Regions from separate parts of the Shewanella sp. 0m-8 genome, predicted to be linked through region 4. Evidence: predicted binding sites of a transcription regulator. Region 4 holds the regulator's gene; each other region holds the start of a gene.
The links. The regulator sigma-54, encoded in region 4, starts transcription at its own class of promoters, with help from an activator protein. The targets are predictions, from matches to a motif close to GTTGGCACGNNNNTNGNNT.

Region 1: fliE (flagellar hook-basal body complex protein FliE) is a predicted target of sigma-54. The motif match lies at 2,586-2,604, and genes of this name have one in related genera.
Region 2: ACVBIO_RS19920 (formate dehydrogenase accessory sulfurtransferase FdhD) is a predicted target of sigma-54. The motif match lies at 2,115-2,133, and genes of this name have one in related genera.
Region 3: ACVBIO_RS02910 (flagellar hook-length control protein FliK) is a predicted target of sigma-54. The motif match lies at 2,180-2,198, and genes of this name have one in related genera.

The regions. Positions count from the first base shown of each region.
Region 1 is NZ_JBRIMB010000004.1:23,120-27,150, reverse strand. It holds gene ACVBIO_RS02950 (sensor histidine kinase) at 1-857, shown strand, start outside; gene ACVBIO_RS02945 (sigma-54-dependent transcriptional regulator) at 850-2,202, shown strand; gene fliE (flagellar hook-basal body complex protein FliE) at 2,655-2,987, shown strand; gene fliF (flagellar basal-body MS-ring/collar protein FliF) at 3,030-4,031, shown strand, end outside.
Region 2 is NZ_JBRIMB010000063.1:15,969-19,999, forward strand. It holds gene ACVBIO_RS19910 (nuclear transport factor 2 family protein) at 1-284, shown strand, start outside; gene ACVBIO_RS19915 (substrate-binding domain-containing protein) at 289-1,194, opposite strand; gene ACVBIO_RS19920 (formate dehydrogenase accessory sulfurtransferase FdhD) at 1,242-2,084, opposite strand; gene ACVBIO_RS19925 (DUF3305 domain-containing protein) at 2,370-2,837, shown strand; gene ACVBIO_RS19930 (DUF3306 domain-containing protein) at 2,834-3,484, shown strand; gene ACVBIO_RS19935 (4Fe-4S binding protein) at 3,596-4,031, shown strand, end outside.
Region 3 is NZ_JBRIMB010000004.1:16,343-20,373, reverse strand. It holds gene fliH (flagellar assembly protein FliH) at 1-35, shown strand, start outside; gene fliI (flagellar protein export ATPase FliI) at 79-1,419, shown strand; gene fliJ (flagellar export protein FliJ) at 1,519-1,965, shown strand; gene ACVBIO_RS02910 (flagellar hook-length control protein FliK) at 2,287-3,822, shown strand; gene fliL (flagellar basal body-associated protein FliL) at 3,898-4,031, shown strand, end outside.
Region 4 is NZ_JBRIMB010000028.1:43,484-47,514, reverse strand. It holds gene lptA (lipopolysaccharide transport periplasmic protein LptA) at 69-608, shown strand; gene lptB (LPS export ABC transporter ATP-binding protein) at 605-1,336, shown strand; gene ACVBIO_RS13780 (RNA polymerase factor sigma-54) at 1,472-2,935, shown strand; gene hpf (ribosome hibernation promoting factor) at 2,965-3,252, shown strand; gene ptsN (PTS IIA-like nitrogen regulatory protein PtsN) at 3,255-3,698, shown strand; gene rapZ (RNase adapter RapZ) at 3,905-4,031, shown strand, end outside.

The sequences.
Region 1 (4,031 bases), on a different contig from region 4:
GCGCTTTTTCACCCCAAGATGATGATGGCCATGAGGTTTCTTTACGAAACGGTCGTAGAGTTAAGCTTGCTATTACTCCGCTAACACCAGAGCCTGGGCAGTTAATTGTGTTAACGGATCTAACTGAAACGCGATTGCTGCAAAAAAATCTGTCCCATCTACAACGGTTATCAGCGTTAGGTAAAATGGTGGCAACTCTTGCTCACCAAGTCAGAACGCCGTTAAGTGCAGCACTGCTGTATGCCTCTAATCTTGCAAGCACCAAGATATCTGATGATGCTAGAAAGCGCTTTCAAGGTAAGCTTGTCGATAGACTTAATGAGTTAGAACATCAGGTCAACGATATGCTGTTAATGGCAAAAGGACGTCAGCAAGAACTTGATAATATTATTGTTTTTGAAGAAGTGGTTGATAACGTGTTGAGTAATTGCCAGCCAATCGCAGAGCAAAAGGCTTGTAAGTTGGTTTTTAATAATGAATCAAAGCAAAAAATTAGAGCCAATGATGCCGCTTTGTGTTCAGCAATCAATAATCTAGTGATGAACAGTATCGAAGCGGGCGCAAACCAAATCACGTTACATGCATTTGATACTAATACGGCTCTACACCTTGATGTCATCGACAATGGCAAGGGGCTGGATGCGGCTATGCAACAAAAGGTATTAGAACCTTTTTTTACTACCAAATCTCAAGGTACAGGTTTAGGTTTAGCCGTGGTGCAGTCGGTAGTGAGTAACCATGGTGGAAAGATGCAGTTTAGTTGCCACCCGGGCAATGGCTGCACAGCTTCATTGAAGTTTCCATTGCTGACAACCATCAAAAATGAGCAAGTACTAGGAGAGAGCCAGCATGTCTGAAGGTAAGTTGTTACTGGTAGAAGATGACGCATCACTGCGCGAAGCGTTACTCGATACCTTGATGCTAGCTCATTATGATTGCGTCGATGTTGGCAGTGCCGAAGAAGCCATTTTGACCTTAAAAAGCCAACGCTTTGATATGGTTATTAGTGACGTGCAGATGGAAGGCGTCGGTGGGATAGGTCTGCTTAATTACTTACAGCAGCACCATCCTAAAGTTCCAGTATTGTTAATGACGGCTTATGCAACTATCGATAATGCTGTTAATGCAATGAAGTTGGGTGCGGTGGATTATTTATCAAAGCCGTTTTCTGCCGAAGTATTAGTTAATCAAGTTTCTCGCTATATGCCGGCAAAGGCTGCTGAAGGCACACCGATTGTGGCTGATGAAAAGAGCTTGGCCTTATTGGCTCTGGCGCAGCGCGTAGCGGCCTCTGATGCATCTGTGATGATTATGGGACCAAGTGGCTGTGGTAAAGAGGTGTTGGCTCGATATATTCATCAAAATAGTCAACGCGCCGAGCAGCCATTTGTGGCGATTAACTGCGCAGCAATCCCTGAAAATATGCTCGAGGCTACCCTGTTCGGCTACGAGAAAGGAGCGTTTACTGGCGCCTATCAAGCGTGTCCAGGTAAGTTTGAGCAAGCACAAGGTGGCACCTTATTACTCGATGAGATCTCTGAGATGGAGGTGGGGCTGCAGGCAAAACTGTTGCGTGTACTACAAGAGCGCGAAGTTGAACGTTTAGGCGGGCGTAAAACGATAAAGCTTGATGTTCGGGTGCTTGCTACTTCTAATCGTGATTTAAAAGCCATGGCAACATCGGGCGAGTTTAGAGAAGATCTGTATTATCGTATCAACGTATTCCCGCTGACCTGGCCTTCACTTAATCAACGTCCAGCCGATATTTTGCCCTTGGCAAGGCATCTACTGCAACGTCATGCATTGATTGCTAATTACAGTGAGTTACCCGAATTAAGCGAATGCGCATCACGACGTTTATTGACTCATCGCTGGCCTGGCAATGTGCGAGAGCTTGATAACGTAATTCAAAGAGCCTTGATTCTATGCACTGCAAAAGAAATAACGGCAGCAGACATTATTATCGATTCAGTAGAATTAGATTTTAACCCTGAAAGCACACCTTTAGTTGTTAATAAACCCGCAGAGCTTGAAGGTTTAGGTGATGAGCTTAAAGCACAAGAACATGTGATTATTTTAGAAACCTTGACTCAATGTAATGGCAGTCGAAAGTTAGTTGCTGAAAAACTTGGCATCAGTGCCAGAACGCTGCGCTATAAGATGGCAAAAATGCGCGACTCAGGAATTCAAATACCTGCTTAAAAGCTAAGACGAACGCTTCGCTCACGGAAGACGGAACGTGCGCAGGCTTACTGACGGAAAAGCAGGGCCTAGGTGCTAGGAAAACTAAGAAAGGTCCTAGGAAAGCACAAGCTGAGTCAAAAGCTTGCATAGGTTTATTTATGCCGTCGCTTTAATCTTTTAGGGCTTTTGCGTAAGCGAAGCGTTCCGTAGTGACATTCAATTAAATCAAATAGTCACGTGCTGTAAGGCCGCAGGCCGTTCGTCTATTGTTTTCCCGTCTCTGTTTTTAACGTCTTGGCTTTTTCTCGTTCCCTAGAAGTCACGAAGTGGCGCTCTCGAAGTGACGCAGTCACGTCCTCGCAGCGTAGCGTCCTTCTTGGCACTTCCCCTTCTTTTTACAAACTGGCAAGCTATTTGCTTTATCTCGCTATATCAACATTTTCGTCAAGAAAACGACATGGGAGCTAAGTATGCAAATTGGTGCGAATTCATTACTGCAAGAGATGCAATCACTTAATGGTCAAATTGGTACTTCAAGCATTCAAACGGGCATTGCGCGCCAGGTTCAAAATACTTCAGGTAGTGATTTTGGTCAGCTGCTGTCGCAAGCTGTTGGAAATGTAAGCGAACTTCAATCAAATGCTGCTAATCTCGCCACTCGGCTCGATATGGGAGATACCACAGTCACTTTATCTGATACCGTGATCGCTAGAGAAAAATCAAGCGTTGCTTTTGAAGCAACCGTGCAAGTGCGCAATAAGCTCGTAGAAGCTTATAAAGAAATTATGAGTATGCCTGTTTAGGCCGTTATTACGTAGAAACAGGGTGCAATAGTGAGTACAGAAATGGTCGTAGGTACAGGTTCTGGTTTAGCAACCAACCCGCAAACATCAGGTGTTCAAGAAGAACATAAGCCTGGCTTAATGGGGTCCTTAGGTGGCGTCGATATGTTACGCCAAGTGACGATGATTTTGGCGCTTGCTATCTGTCTAGCCTTAGCTGTTTTTGTGATGATCTGGGCTCAAGAACCCGAATATCGCCCCCTAGGGCAGATGAGTACCGCTGAAATGGTGCAGGTACTTGATGTTTTAGACAAAAATCAGGTGAAATATGAGATCCAGGGGGACGTGGTTAAAGTGCCCGAGGATAAGTATCAAGATGTAAAGATGATCTTAAGTCGTGAAGGCTTAGATAGTGCTGCGAATAAAGATGATTTCTTATCTAAAGATAGTGGCTTTGGCGTCAGTCAGCGTATGGAGCAAGCGCGCTTAAAGCACAGCCAAGAACAAAATCTTGCCCGTACCATCGAAGAATTAAAAAGCGTGACCCGCGCAAAAGTGATTCTAGCCTTACCGAAAGAAAACGTATTTGCTAGAAACCGTTCAAAACCTAGTGCAACGGTTGTAGTGAGTACAAGGCGCAGTGGTTTAGCTCAAGAAGAAGTCGACTCCATTGTCGATATCGTGGCTTCTGCGGTGCATAACCTTGAGCCCAATAAAGTCACCGTGACCGATGCTAACGGCCGCTTACTTAATTCTGGCAGTCAAGACGGCGTATCAGCTATTGCTCGACGTGAGCTTGAAATTGTTCAGCAGAAAGAATCAGAATATCGCAATAAAGTTGAGTCGATTCTGATGCCAATCTTAGGTCCTGAGAACTTCACATCTCAAGTTGATGTCAGCATGGATTTTACCGCGGTTGAACAAACTGCCAAGCGCTATAATCCAGACTTACCAGCATTAAGAAGCGAGATGGTTGTAGAGAACAATTCCAATGGCGGCATTAGTGGCGGGATCCCTGGCGCCTTATCAAATCAACCTCCAATGGCATCAGATATTCCTCAGGAA
Region 2 (4,031 bases), on a different contig from region 4:
GTTTGCTGAGTGATGATTTTCTAGAGTTTGCAGCCAGCGGCTATAGCTTTGGCAAAGCGGAAGTGCTTGCTAGATTGCCCGATGAACGTATGCCATTGATTGAAACTAGCCAATTTGGAGTGAGAGAGTTGGCGCCTGATGTTTGTCAGGTAACCTATCGAGCTACATTAAAAAAAGCTGATGAGAATGTCATCAGCTTTTCAATTCGCAGTTCTATCTGGCGAAAAAATCGAGATTTATGGCAAATGGTATTTCATCAAGGTACCCAATGTAAGCCGTTCTAGTTTATTACTGGCCATTCCAGAGTAACTTACCGCAATCTGTTAAGTCATATCCCCCAAGCGTAGCTGCGAGTTGTTGGGTTTGTGGCTCAGCTAATAAGTTGAAAAGTCTTTGCAGCTGGCGTCTAAAGTAGATCCCCTGCGGCATGACAAAATCAAAAGACTCTGTGACGAGTGGCACAAAGCTCAAGCCACTTTCAAGTGCCACCGACTGACAGCCAAAACCGATATCGGCATTGTTACGAGCAATATAACCCGCTAACTCTCGTTCACTCTGTGCCACAATACTTGAATTTAGCTCTTCAAATGAAGCACCTTGCTTCATCAGCCACTGTTCAAGGTGTTGTTGACTACCGGCTCCCGCTTGGCGAGCGACCCAACGCCAAGACTGTTGGGACACTTTGTCCAACTCCTGACAGCGGTGATGCATGTCTGGACGCATCATTAAGCCCTGTTTACGGGTATAGCCGTGCACCATGACCCATTGCTGGTGGTTAGCGTAACCCTGTAACAAAGCAGGGTGGCGAACACTACGCTCTTCAACACTGCCCCAGTGCAGAGTACACACATCGGCATAACCTCGTGAAAGCAAGTCTAAACCTAAGCGTGAACCAGTAGAGCTGTAACTGATGAGCTCGGTTTTACCCACCTGTGACATCATTCTAGCGACCAACATTGACAAGAGTGGGTCATCGCTACCTGTGATGTGCATACGATCAGATAGCATGCCGCTGTGGCATGAATCCATCACCCATCTATCGATTAAGATCTTTGGAAATAGCCATTTACCCGTTATTTTAGTCGCGGGAAGAATGCGGTCGTTGGCCATTGAGTAGACTTTCTTCTCATTGAGATCTAGGTACTCAGATACCTGTTTGGCACTCATATAGATCAGGTCAGTCGGCTCGGTCATGATTAATCCTTGTTGCGCATTTAATACTAGTTATTAGGTCTATTCGGTTAGGCAATTGCATCAAATTCAATATTCTCAGCACCGTTATAAATTAAGAAGTGGCGACCTTTAGCGCGAGCAATCATGGTAATTCCAAGCTGTTGTGCGAGTTCTAATCCCATCTGTGTTGCGCCGCTGCGGGATAACACCACTGGGATCCCCATTTTGGCGACTTTAATCACCATCTCAGAGGTTAAACGTCCAGTGGTGTAAAACAGTTTGTTGTTACCCGAATCTTGGTTTAACCACATCTCACCGGCTAAGGTATCAACAGCGTTGTGACGACCGACATCTTCAACAAAGCCAACAATTTGGTCTTCTTGGCATAAGCCACAACCATGCACTGCACCGGCATTTTTGTAGGTTTCATTGTAGGCACTGATATTTTTAAGCAAGCTATAGATCATGCTCTGTTTTAACTGAGGCGTGGGTAACTTAATGTCATCAAGTCCAGTCATAAAGTCGCCGTAAACCGTACCTTGTCCACAGCCTGTTGTGACGGTTTTTTCAGACAGTTTTTCATCTAGATTTTCAATTTTCTCACTGGTAATGATGGCGGCTGAATTCACATCCCAGTCAACGATGACAGATTCTAGCTTATTGATATCTGAGATGAATCCCTGGTTTTTAAGATAGCCTAATGACAATGCTTCAGTTCGGGCGCCAAGTGTCATTAACGTCACAATAGGCTGCCAATTTAGATAAACAGTGAGAGGGCGTTCGCAAGCAATGAACTTATCTACTTTTTCACCATTTTCATTAATGGCGGTTACAGCAATCGTAAGAGGGACTTCAGTATTGGTTTTAATTAACTTTGGATTGCTTTTGTATGCTGTCATGTGACCCATCATCTGTTAAAGGGAATAATTGCGCCTAGTTCTAAGCAATATCTGTACCTAATTTTATAGGGGGGAATAAATTAGCAGTAGATCACAGTTCTAGTGTTAGGGTCGCCCTTTTATGTCCTATCGGTAATTGCTATTTAGACAAAATGTCCTAGTCTTTGCTTGGAATAGTTGATCTAGTTCAAACTATTTAATTGATATCGTATGGCACATATATTGCTTTAGCTTAGGGGAGTATTTATATAGTTGGACTGCTATATCGGCAGCCACCTCAGGCAAGACGGAGACTGAATGCAACATACCGAAAGCCAATGGCCAATGTACGTTTCTCTTAAGAAGACCGAGAAGCAAGTCGGAAGATGGACCTCAGTACAGTGGGAGGTCGATCAGATACTTCCTGCCACCCACGCCGCACCTGAAGGTGCCTACCTAATTCTACTTGAGCTACACAAAGATGAGCGCGGCAGCTACCGTATCAATATCGATATGGATAACGCGATGCTGTATATCGTCTGTGATGAAACGCTCGAAGGTGAGTGGATCCCAGTTGCCTTATCTGCTGACCAAAATGTCGCAGCCGGTTGTTTAGAAGCTGATACCCCAGTATTAAACATCCCTATGCCCAAGGCTATTGCCTGCTGGATTGAAGCGTTCATTACTCGTCATGGTGAAGTCGAAATTAGCGCACATCGCCGTAAACATGTGGATCGCCGTAAGAACCAAGGGCCAAGTACTAACCACATAGCGGACAGAACATGAGTGGATTTTTATCCCGCTGGAATTTACGTAAGCAACAAGTAGAGGCTGAGGGTGAAGCGGAAGTCGCTGCCGCAGAAGCCGCGGCACAGCAACAAGCCGAAGAGCAGGCGCTAGCAGCCCAACAGCAAGCTGAAGCAGAGCAAGTAACAGCATCAGATTCAACCCCAGCCTCTGACGACACACAAGCTGAAGCGCAAGCCGATAAGATTTTGCGTGCAGAGGACTTGCCTGATCCTGAAAAAATTGAAGTCGGTGGTAGTTTTGCCAGCTTTATGGGCGCTAATGTAGACCCGGCTGCAAAAGCTGCAGCACTAAAGGCACTATGGAAGCAGCCACACTACAGCGAAATTGATGGCTTGCTTGAATATGCGCTTGATTACAGTAATCAGCCTAAGCTAACAGCTGATGTCTCTGCTGAGCTATTTAAGAAAGTATTCCGCCATAACTTCAAAGATGAAGATGATGAGAATGGAGCCAAAGACGGCGTTGAGGCAGCATCAGATGAGATGATTGCAGCTGAAAATACCGATCAGAATGAACACCTTAATGATACAAAAGCTGTATCGGACATTTTGGACGACAATAAAGACGACTTGTCCAAAAATGAACCAAAAAGCAGTGATGTTACGACCGATAAAGTTGTTTAACGTCACTATAGAGTGTTTTTATTTCCACAAATTTGGTATGTGAATTGCTGTATTTAGAGAGTAATAAAAGCTGGTGCTAATGAAAAGCGCGATGAGATAACAGCGATACTCATGTACAGAAACAGCCAAAGAACTGTTCAGGAACGCAATGTGAGCAATAGTGAAACACAAGTTGGACTCAAAGAGGTTCGACAAAAGGTCCTTGCTGGGACTCAGATGATTCAAAATCTGATCCCACCGACCATTAGCTACACCACCGAAGGTAATGTTCTTGTTATCGGGCCAGAAGATTTGGCACGTTTAGCTGCGGACAAGTTGTCTAGTATGGGTAAGTGCGCCATTTTGGCGAACGAGCCAATCACTAGCCAGGACGAAGCCCATCTTGAAAAAGTAATGACTGCTGCTGAAGACGTAGAGAGCTATTACAACAAGCTTGTTGAAATTAAAGGTTTCTTAGGTCAGTTTCAAGTCAAGGTTGAACACGAAAACGGTAATGCAGAATTAAGTACTGTCGCCATTCGTAAAGCCCACTTCGACCTTATTCTCG
Region 3 (4,031 bases), on a different contig from region 4:
AACACAGCGAGCAAGTGCCTGCTGGAAGCCACTAAAGTAACTGAAGCAACTAAAGTAACTGAAGCAATTAAGGTGAACATGCCGACCCGTCAGCACCAATTACGCAATAAGCTGGCTCAACACCAGCAAAAAATCCATCCATTTGTGGTTGAAGCGAGTGGCCAGCTGGTGCGAGTGGTTGGTTTAACCTTAGAAGCCACTGGGTGCCGCGCTGCAGTTGGCAGCCTATGCGCTATCGAAACCATGGCGGGTAGCCTCATTGCCGAGGTCATAGGTTTTGACGATCAATTACTGTACCTCATGCCCATCGAAGAGTTGCGTGGCGTGCTGCCGGGAGCCAAAGTGACTCCACTTGGTGAGCAATCGGGATTAAACGTCGGCCTATCTCTTCTCGGGCGGGTACTCGATGGCAGCGGTCAGCCCATCGACGGCTTAGGTAACTTGAAAACAGATCAAAGAGCCTCTAGCCATGTTGCCGCAATTAACCCACTTACAAGGCGTGCCATTAGTGAGCCACTCGATGTTGGCGTAAGAGCCATTAACGCCATGTTGACCGTGGGTAAAGGCCAGCGTATGGGCTTGTTTGCGGGCTCAGGGGTCGGTAAAAGTGTGCTGCTTGGAATGATGACCCGCGGGACAACGGCAGACATTATCATCGTGGGGTTAGTGGGCGAACGTGGCCGCGAAGTAAAAGAGTTTATTGAAGAGATTTTAGGCCCAGAGGGACGTGCACGATCTGTTGTCGTGGCAGCACCTGCCGATACGTCACCGCTTATGCGTCTTCGCGCTTGTGAAACCTCTACTCGCATCGCCGAGTATTTTCGCGATTTGGGCTATAACGTATTGTTACTAATGGATAGCTTAACTCGCTATGCGCAAGCACAACGTGAAATCGCCCTTGCTGTGGGTGAGCCGCCGGCAACCAAAGGCTATCCGCCATCGGTATTTGCCAAACTGCCTAAATTGGTTGAGCGAGCCGGTAATGGTGGCGGTCAACAAGGCTCAATTACTGCGTTTTATACCGTATTAACTGAAGGCGATGATTTGCAAGATCCTATTGCCGATGCGTCAAGAGCCATTCTCGATGGTCATATCGTATTGTCACGCAGCCTAGCCGACTCAGGACATTATCCGGCTATCGATATCGAAGCATCAATTAGCCGTGTCGCACCTATGGTTATCAGTCCAGAGCACTTAGAGGCGATGCGAAAAGTTAAACAGGTTTACTCTCTGTATCAGCAAAACAAAGATTTGATCTCCATTGGTGCCTATAGCCAAGGTAGCGATCCACGCATCGATAATGCGATTCGCTTACAACCCGCGATGAACGCGTTTTTAAGGCAAACCATGAAAGACTCGATAACGTTTGATAGTAGCACCTTAATGCTGAGCCAATTGGGGGCGCAATGTCAGGCTTAACTTTTAAGCAGACCTCAATCATTCAGACCTTAGCCATTCAGGTGTTAGCCACTCAGACGTTAGCTCATCAGTGCTCAGGCAATAACAGAGTAGACTATCATGACTAAACCCGATCCACTGCACATGGTGCTTAAGCTGACGCAAGATGCCGAAGAGCAGGCTTCACTGCAGCTTCGCTCGGCGCAACTTGAGCTGCAAAGACGTCAAAGTCAGCTTGAAGCGCTGCAAAATTATCGTCTCGACTATATGAAACAGATGGAGCAGCAACAGGGGCAAAGCATTAGCGCCAGCCATTATCACCAATTTCATCAATTCGTACGTCAAATTGATGCGGCAATCGTGCAGCAGGTCAATACGGTGAAAGATGCCGATACTCAAAGGCAACACCGCCAAGCATATTGGCAAGAGAAACAACAAAAGCGTAAAGCGGTGGAGTTGTTACTCGCCAATAAAGCAGAAAAAGCCAAGCTTGCTGAATTACGCAGCGAACAAAAAATGGTAGATGAATTTGCATCGCAGCAGTTTTACCGTAAGCGGCAGCGTTAATTCTCAGCAGTTACCCACCTAAATAATCCCATTTATCCCTGATACAGAGCTCGTGTTAAAGCGCTCGTAATTAAGAGCTCCTAATTAGAGAGCTCAGTATTCATTTTTTGACAGCATTCATTTCACTGTTGATAGAGCAATATTGGCTCTTTTAGGTTATCCCTTCATTGATCTGTATCCCTGCAATAACGAGCGATTAAAGGCTGCGTTTGCTTTTGGCACTATTATTGCTTTCTATTGTGTTGACTGCCCCAATTCAGCCGATATTTTGACATATTCCCTCGTAGGTCGGTTTGATGAGTTAACCCTAACGGAGACGTAATGCAGCAGATGAACAACATTTTACTCAGTGGCTCAGAACATAGTAAAAAGGCCACTGAAAATAACAATAAATCTTTGGAGCCATCTCTTAAACCTAGGGCTAACTCTGAAGGTGATTCTGAAGTTGGTAGCTTTTCGGCTGCGCTGGAAAAAGCGGGTAAACAGACTGACACTAAGGCAGAGTCAGCTTCTTCAGCAGTTGATAAGCAATCATCAAGTGCGAGTTCAAGTTTAGAAATTACAGCAGAAAGCAACATTCAGGCACAAGCCAAGGCTGAGAGTGCTGCTGATGATGTCAGCCAGGTGTTTGCCCAGATCAATCTTGCAAATAATTTTGGTAGTGAAGCTCAGCTTGCCGCCAACGGCGAAAGCTTGCCGCTACAAGTGGCATCAGAAGCGACTTCAGAAGAGACATTAGCAAGTGAGCTTGAAGCGAGCGAACTTGCAGGCGATATCTTAACGGCGTTGAGTCAAGAGTCAGGCTTGTCAGAGCAAGAGCTAACTCAGCTTTCTGCCGCAGAGTTACACAAGCTGTTGCAGCAAAGCCAAATTTTAGATGCTAATGGCGAATTAACAGCGGAGTTTGCTGTTACGGCTAATGTTAATCTCGACTTGGGGGGTAATTCGCAGCCAAAACAGCAAGAGGTTGGGCTAGCCGGTCAAGCGGGAGTGACTGATAAAGCCGGTCTTGCCAATATTGCAACGGACCCTGAGGCGCTTCACTCTGCTCTAAAAAGCGCTGACGCGATTACGAAAAATGAGCCTCGCGACATTTTCGGTAAAGAGCTTGCCGGGTTATCTCAATTACAGTCTCAGTCTCAATCCCAATTACAGAAAGCCAGTGGTGAGCAGCTAAAAAATGCCGATGCCAGCAGCCAAACGATGACTAATCAGTTGGCTGCAACCGAACAACTTAAAACGGCTGAATTGTCGGTGCGAATGATGTCATCGCAAACGGGACAAGAGGCAAGTTTAACCGGTGCTGACGCAGCTCAGGATCTTAAAGCGTTAACGGGTTTGCAGGGGCAATCATTACAGCAGCAAGCAGGAGCGCAGCGTCAAGAAATACCACAGCTGCAATTGTCATTGAAACAAGGTGCTGAACAAACACCGCCAATGCAACAGATGATCCAGCGTTTCTCACCGATGATGAATCAGCAGCTGATCACCATGGTTAGCAACGGGGTACAACATGCTGAAATTCGCCTAGATCCACCAGAGCTTGGCCATATGATGGTGCGCATTCAAGTCCAAGGTGATACCACTCAAGTTCAATTTCAAGTAAGTCAGCATCAAACTCGTGATCTGGTTGAGCAAGCAATGCCAAGGCTGCGTGAGATGCTGGCAGAGCAAGGGATGCAGTTAACCGATGGCCAAGTGTCTCAAGGGGGCGGTGGAAATACCGACGGTGAACAAGGAAACGGCCGCAAAAATGACAGTGGTATGGCCGAAACGGATGAAATTTCAGCAGAAGAGTTGCTCGCAAGGTCAAATCTATCAACAAGTTCGGCATCAGGTATAGATTATTACGCATAAGCAGGTAATCTATAGCGGCTTAAGAATATTGATAAGAGTGATGACGTCGCTCTGCACTCCAGTTAGGGAAGAAAAATGGCAGAAGAAGCAACATTAGAACTAGAAGATAGCGCTGAGCCTCGCAGTAAAAAGAAGCTCATTTTATTCGGCGCAATTGCTATGGTGCTAATGACCATTATCGCTATTACAGCATGGATGTTATTGCGCTC
Region 4 (4,031 bases):
CCAACATATTGAACAATTTTACACTCATACTAGCTAAAGAAAACGCTTTAGCTGAGTAGAAGGACGCTATGAAATACAATCAATCTATCCTTGCAGGCCTATTTTGTCTGCTCAGTTTCAGCTCTGTTGCTAAAGTTGATGACCTGATGCAAGAGGTGAAAATTGCGGCCGCTAGCCAAGAAGCTGATATCAAGAATAATCAGGTTATCTTTTTTGGGCCTGTCGAAGTCACTCAGGGCACAATCAAGATGAATGCCGATAAGCTACGGGTTTTCTCAAAAGAAGATAAGAGCGGTAAAACGCTTGTGGCGACTGGTAACCCAGCCACTTACACCCAAACAATGGATGATGGACGCCCGGCAACGGCTAGCGCAAAAGAGATCCGCTACGAACTTGCTACGCGCACACTCACCTTAGTCGGCGAAGCCACCCTAGCGCAAGACGGTAGCCAGGTCACAGGTAACCGCATTAAATACAACATCAGTTTGCAACAGCTTATTGCAGAAAGTACTGGCAAGGGCGATGACAGAGTTATCACCATTATTCAGCCTGAAACCTATCAGGAAGAGAAACCAGAATCGCCAGCGAAAAAGCAGGAACAGCAATGAACCAAATCACCTTAAAAGCGGTCAATCTTGCTAAGAGCTATAAAAATCGTGCCGTCGTACAAGATGTTAGCTTAACCGTAAAGACAGGTCAGATTGTTGGTTTGCTTGGCCCAAACGGTGCAGGTAAAACAACGACATTCTACATGGTGGTTGGCCTAGTACAGAGTGATAAGGGTAAGATCTTTATTGATGATGACGATCTTACGCTCGATCCTATGCATTTACGCGCCCGTAAAGGTATCGGTTACCTACCTCAGGAAGCCAGTATTTTTAGAAAGCTGTCAGTACGTGACAACATCATGGCCGTCTTACAGACTCGTCATGACATCAATAACGAGCAACGTGAAGAACAACTTGAGCATCTACTCGAAGAGTTTCATATCACTCACATTCGTGACAGCCAAGGTATGGCATTGTCTGGAGGCGAACGCCGCCGGGTAGAAATTGCTCGGGCACTCGCAGCTAATCCAAAGTTTATCTTGTTAGATGAGCCGTTCGCGGGTGTTGACCCCATTTCAGTTATCGATATTAAAAAAATTATTGAACAACTTAAGAGTCGCGGTCTGGGCGTACTGATCACCGATCATAATGTTCGCGAAACTTTGGACGTTTGTGAGCGTGCTTACATAGTAAGCCACGGAAATCTGATTGCTGAAGGTACACCTGCCGAAATCTTGGACAACCAACAGGTTCGAGCGGTGTACTTAGGTGAACAATTCAGGCTATAGTTAATTCACAGTATGGAAGCTGAAAAACTCAATATGGAATTATTTCCAAAAAAATCAACGTGTTGAGTTTTTGAGCAACCTTCGCCAGTTCAACGAGCTTTAACGTTTAACTACAGTGTAGGGAATAGCGGTAAAATGAAAGCGTCACTCCAGCTCAAAATGGGTCAACAGCTCACTATGACTCCCCAGTTACAACAGGCCATTCGCCTGTTACAACTGTCTTCTTTAGAGCTGCAACAAGAGATCCAACAAGCATTAGATTCTAATCCGTTACTGGAGCTAGATGAAGAGCAGTCAGATGGCGATATGATCAACGATGAAGATCACTCTGTAAATGACTCTAATAGTGAACTCACCCAAGATAGCGCAAGCGTTGACACCTCCGAAGCCCTCACCCAAGATTCCATGCCCGATGACCTGCCTATGGATACCACTTGGGATGAAGTCTACACCGTTTCCTCTAATGCTAGCTCAGGCGTAAGTCGTGAAGATGACATGCCATTCCAAGGCGAGACTAGCGAAGGCTTATATGAGCATCTTGAGTGGCAAAAGAACCTCACCCCATTTTCAGATAACGATCTTGCTATCGCCACCGCGATTATTGATGCGATCGATGAACGAGGTTATTTAACCCAGAGCTGTGACGAAATTCTCGAAGCGATGGGCGATCCTGAAACTGAACTCGATGAAGTCGAAGCCGTTTTAAAACGAATTCAACATTTTGATCCTATCGGTGTTGCCGCCCGCAACTTAAGTGAATGCCTACTTATCCAGCTAGCACAATATGCCGCAGATACACCGCACATTGAAAATGCAAGATTACTGATTAAAGACTATTTAGACCTTATTGCGGGGCGTGATTTTAGGCAGTTAATGCGTAAAACCAAACTCAAAGAGGATGATTTACGTGAGGCGATCACACTGATCCAAACTCTTAACCCAAGACCTGGGCTTGCCATTGCACGCAGTAAAGATGAATACGTCATTCCCGACGTGTCTGTCAGCAAGAAAAAAGGTCGCTGGGTGGTAGAGCTAAATCCTGACTATATGCCTAAGATTAATGTTAATCAGCATTACGCATCAATGGCGCGTAGCACAACGAATCAGGCCGACGGTCAATTTATCCGTGGCCACCTGCAAGAAGCTAAGTGGTTTATAAAGAGCCTGGAAAGCCGCAACGACACCTTATTGAAAGTGACAAACTGTATCGTCAAATTCCAGCAAGGCTTTTTTGAGTTCGGTGAAGAAGCCATGAAACCTATGGTACTCAATGACATTGCCGAAGCTGTTGAAATGCATGAATCTACCATTTCACGTGTTACCACACAGAAGTACATGCACACCCCAAGGGGCATTTTTGAACTAAAATATTTCTTCTCAAGCCATGTGGGTACCGACGATGGCGGAGAATGCTCATCGACAGCAATTAGGGCATTTATTAAGAAATTAGTCGCAGCTGAAAACCAGAGGAAACCGTTAAGCGATAGCAAAATGGCCCAGCTTCTGGCTGAACAAGGGATTAAAGTTGCTAGACGTACGATTGCAAAATATCGAGAAGCGATGCTGATCCCGCCCTCAAACCAACGTAAGAGTTTATAACTCAAAATTAGGCACATGGAGGATCGATAATGCAAATCAACCTGACAGGACATCACATCGAAATCACCGATTCACTACGCGGTTATGTAGAAGAGAAATTTACAAAGCTTGAACGACATTTCGATCAGATCAATAATGTGCACGTTATTTTGAATGTACAAAAAATGCAGCAGATTGCCGAAGCTAAAATTCACCTTAAAAAAGGGGAAGTATTTGCTATTTCGGAACATGCAGATATGTATGCTGCAATAGACTCCCTGATCGATAAACTAGATCGTCAGGTTATTAAACACAAAGAGAAGCTGACTAAACACTAACGATGGAACTAAGTACCATCCTGCAGCCGGAGTGCACTACCTGCGCCACTCCGGGCAGTAAGAAAAAAGTACTGGAGTTAATCAGTGACATTGCCGCTGTCCAGTACCCAACCCTTTCTTCACAAGAGATCTTTGAAAGTCTCTTGGCACGAGAGAAAATGGGTAGCACGGGAATAGGTAATGGTATAGCGATTCCTCATGGAAGGCTGTCGAATATAGAACGTCCAGTTGCAGTATTGGTTAAATGTGAAGTTCCTATCCCATTTGACTCATTCGATAAGCAGCCTGTCGATATTCTATTTGCTTTATTGGTGCCATCTGATCAGTGTGAGCAACATTTAGCAACACTGTCTTGTATGGCTGAAAAACTCAACGATAAAGCGGTGGTTAAGCAGTTGAGAAAGACCAGCAATGAATCAGAGCTATATCAAGTCATTACCCAATAGCTAACTACTCAGGTCTTTAAGTTATTTATTTTTTACACAAAAGGTAAATGATTTAAAGACCTAAGTAATTATTACAGCAATATTATTTATTCTTATTCACCCGCTCAACTTCTTGCTTTCAGCCTTAAAAAAGTTAATCTATACACTTACACAATATAACCACAAAAATCATACATTTTGTTTAATGTCTATCAGGTAACCATACGATGAAGCTTGTTTTAGTCTCAGGTCGCTCCGGTTCAGGTAAGTCCGTTCTATTAAGAATGCTAGAAGATCTCGGCTATTATTGTGTCGATAACCTGCCCTTGCCAATGATGGGGACCTTACTCAAAG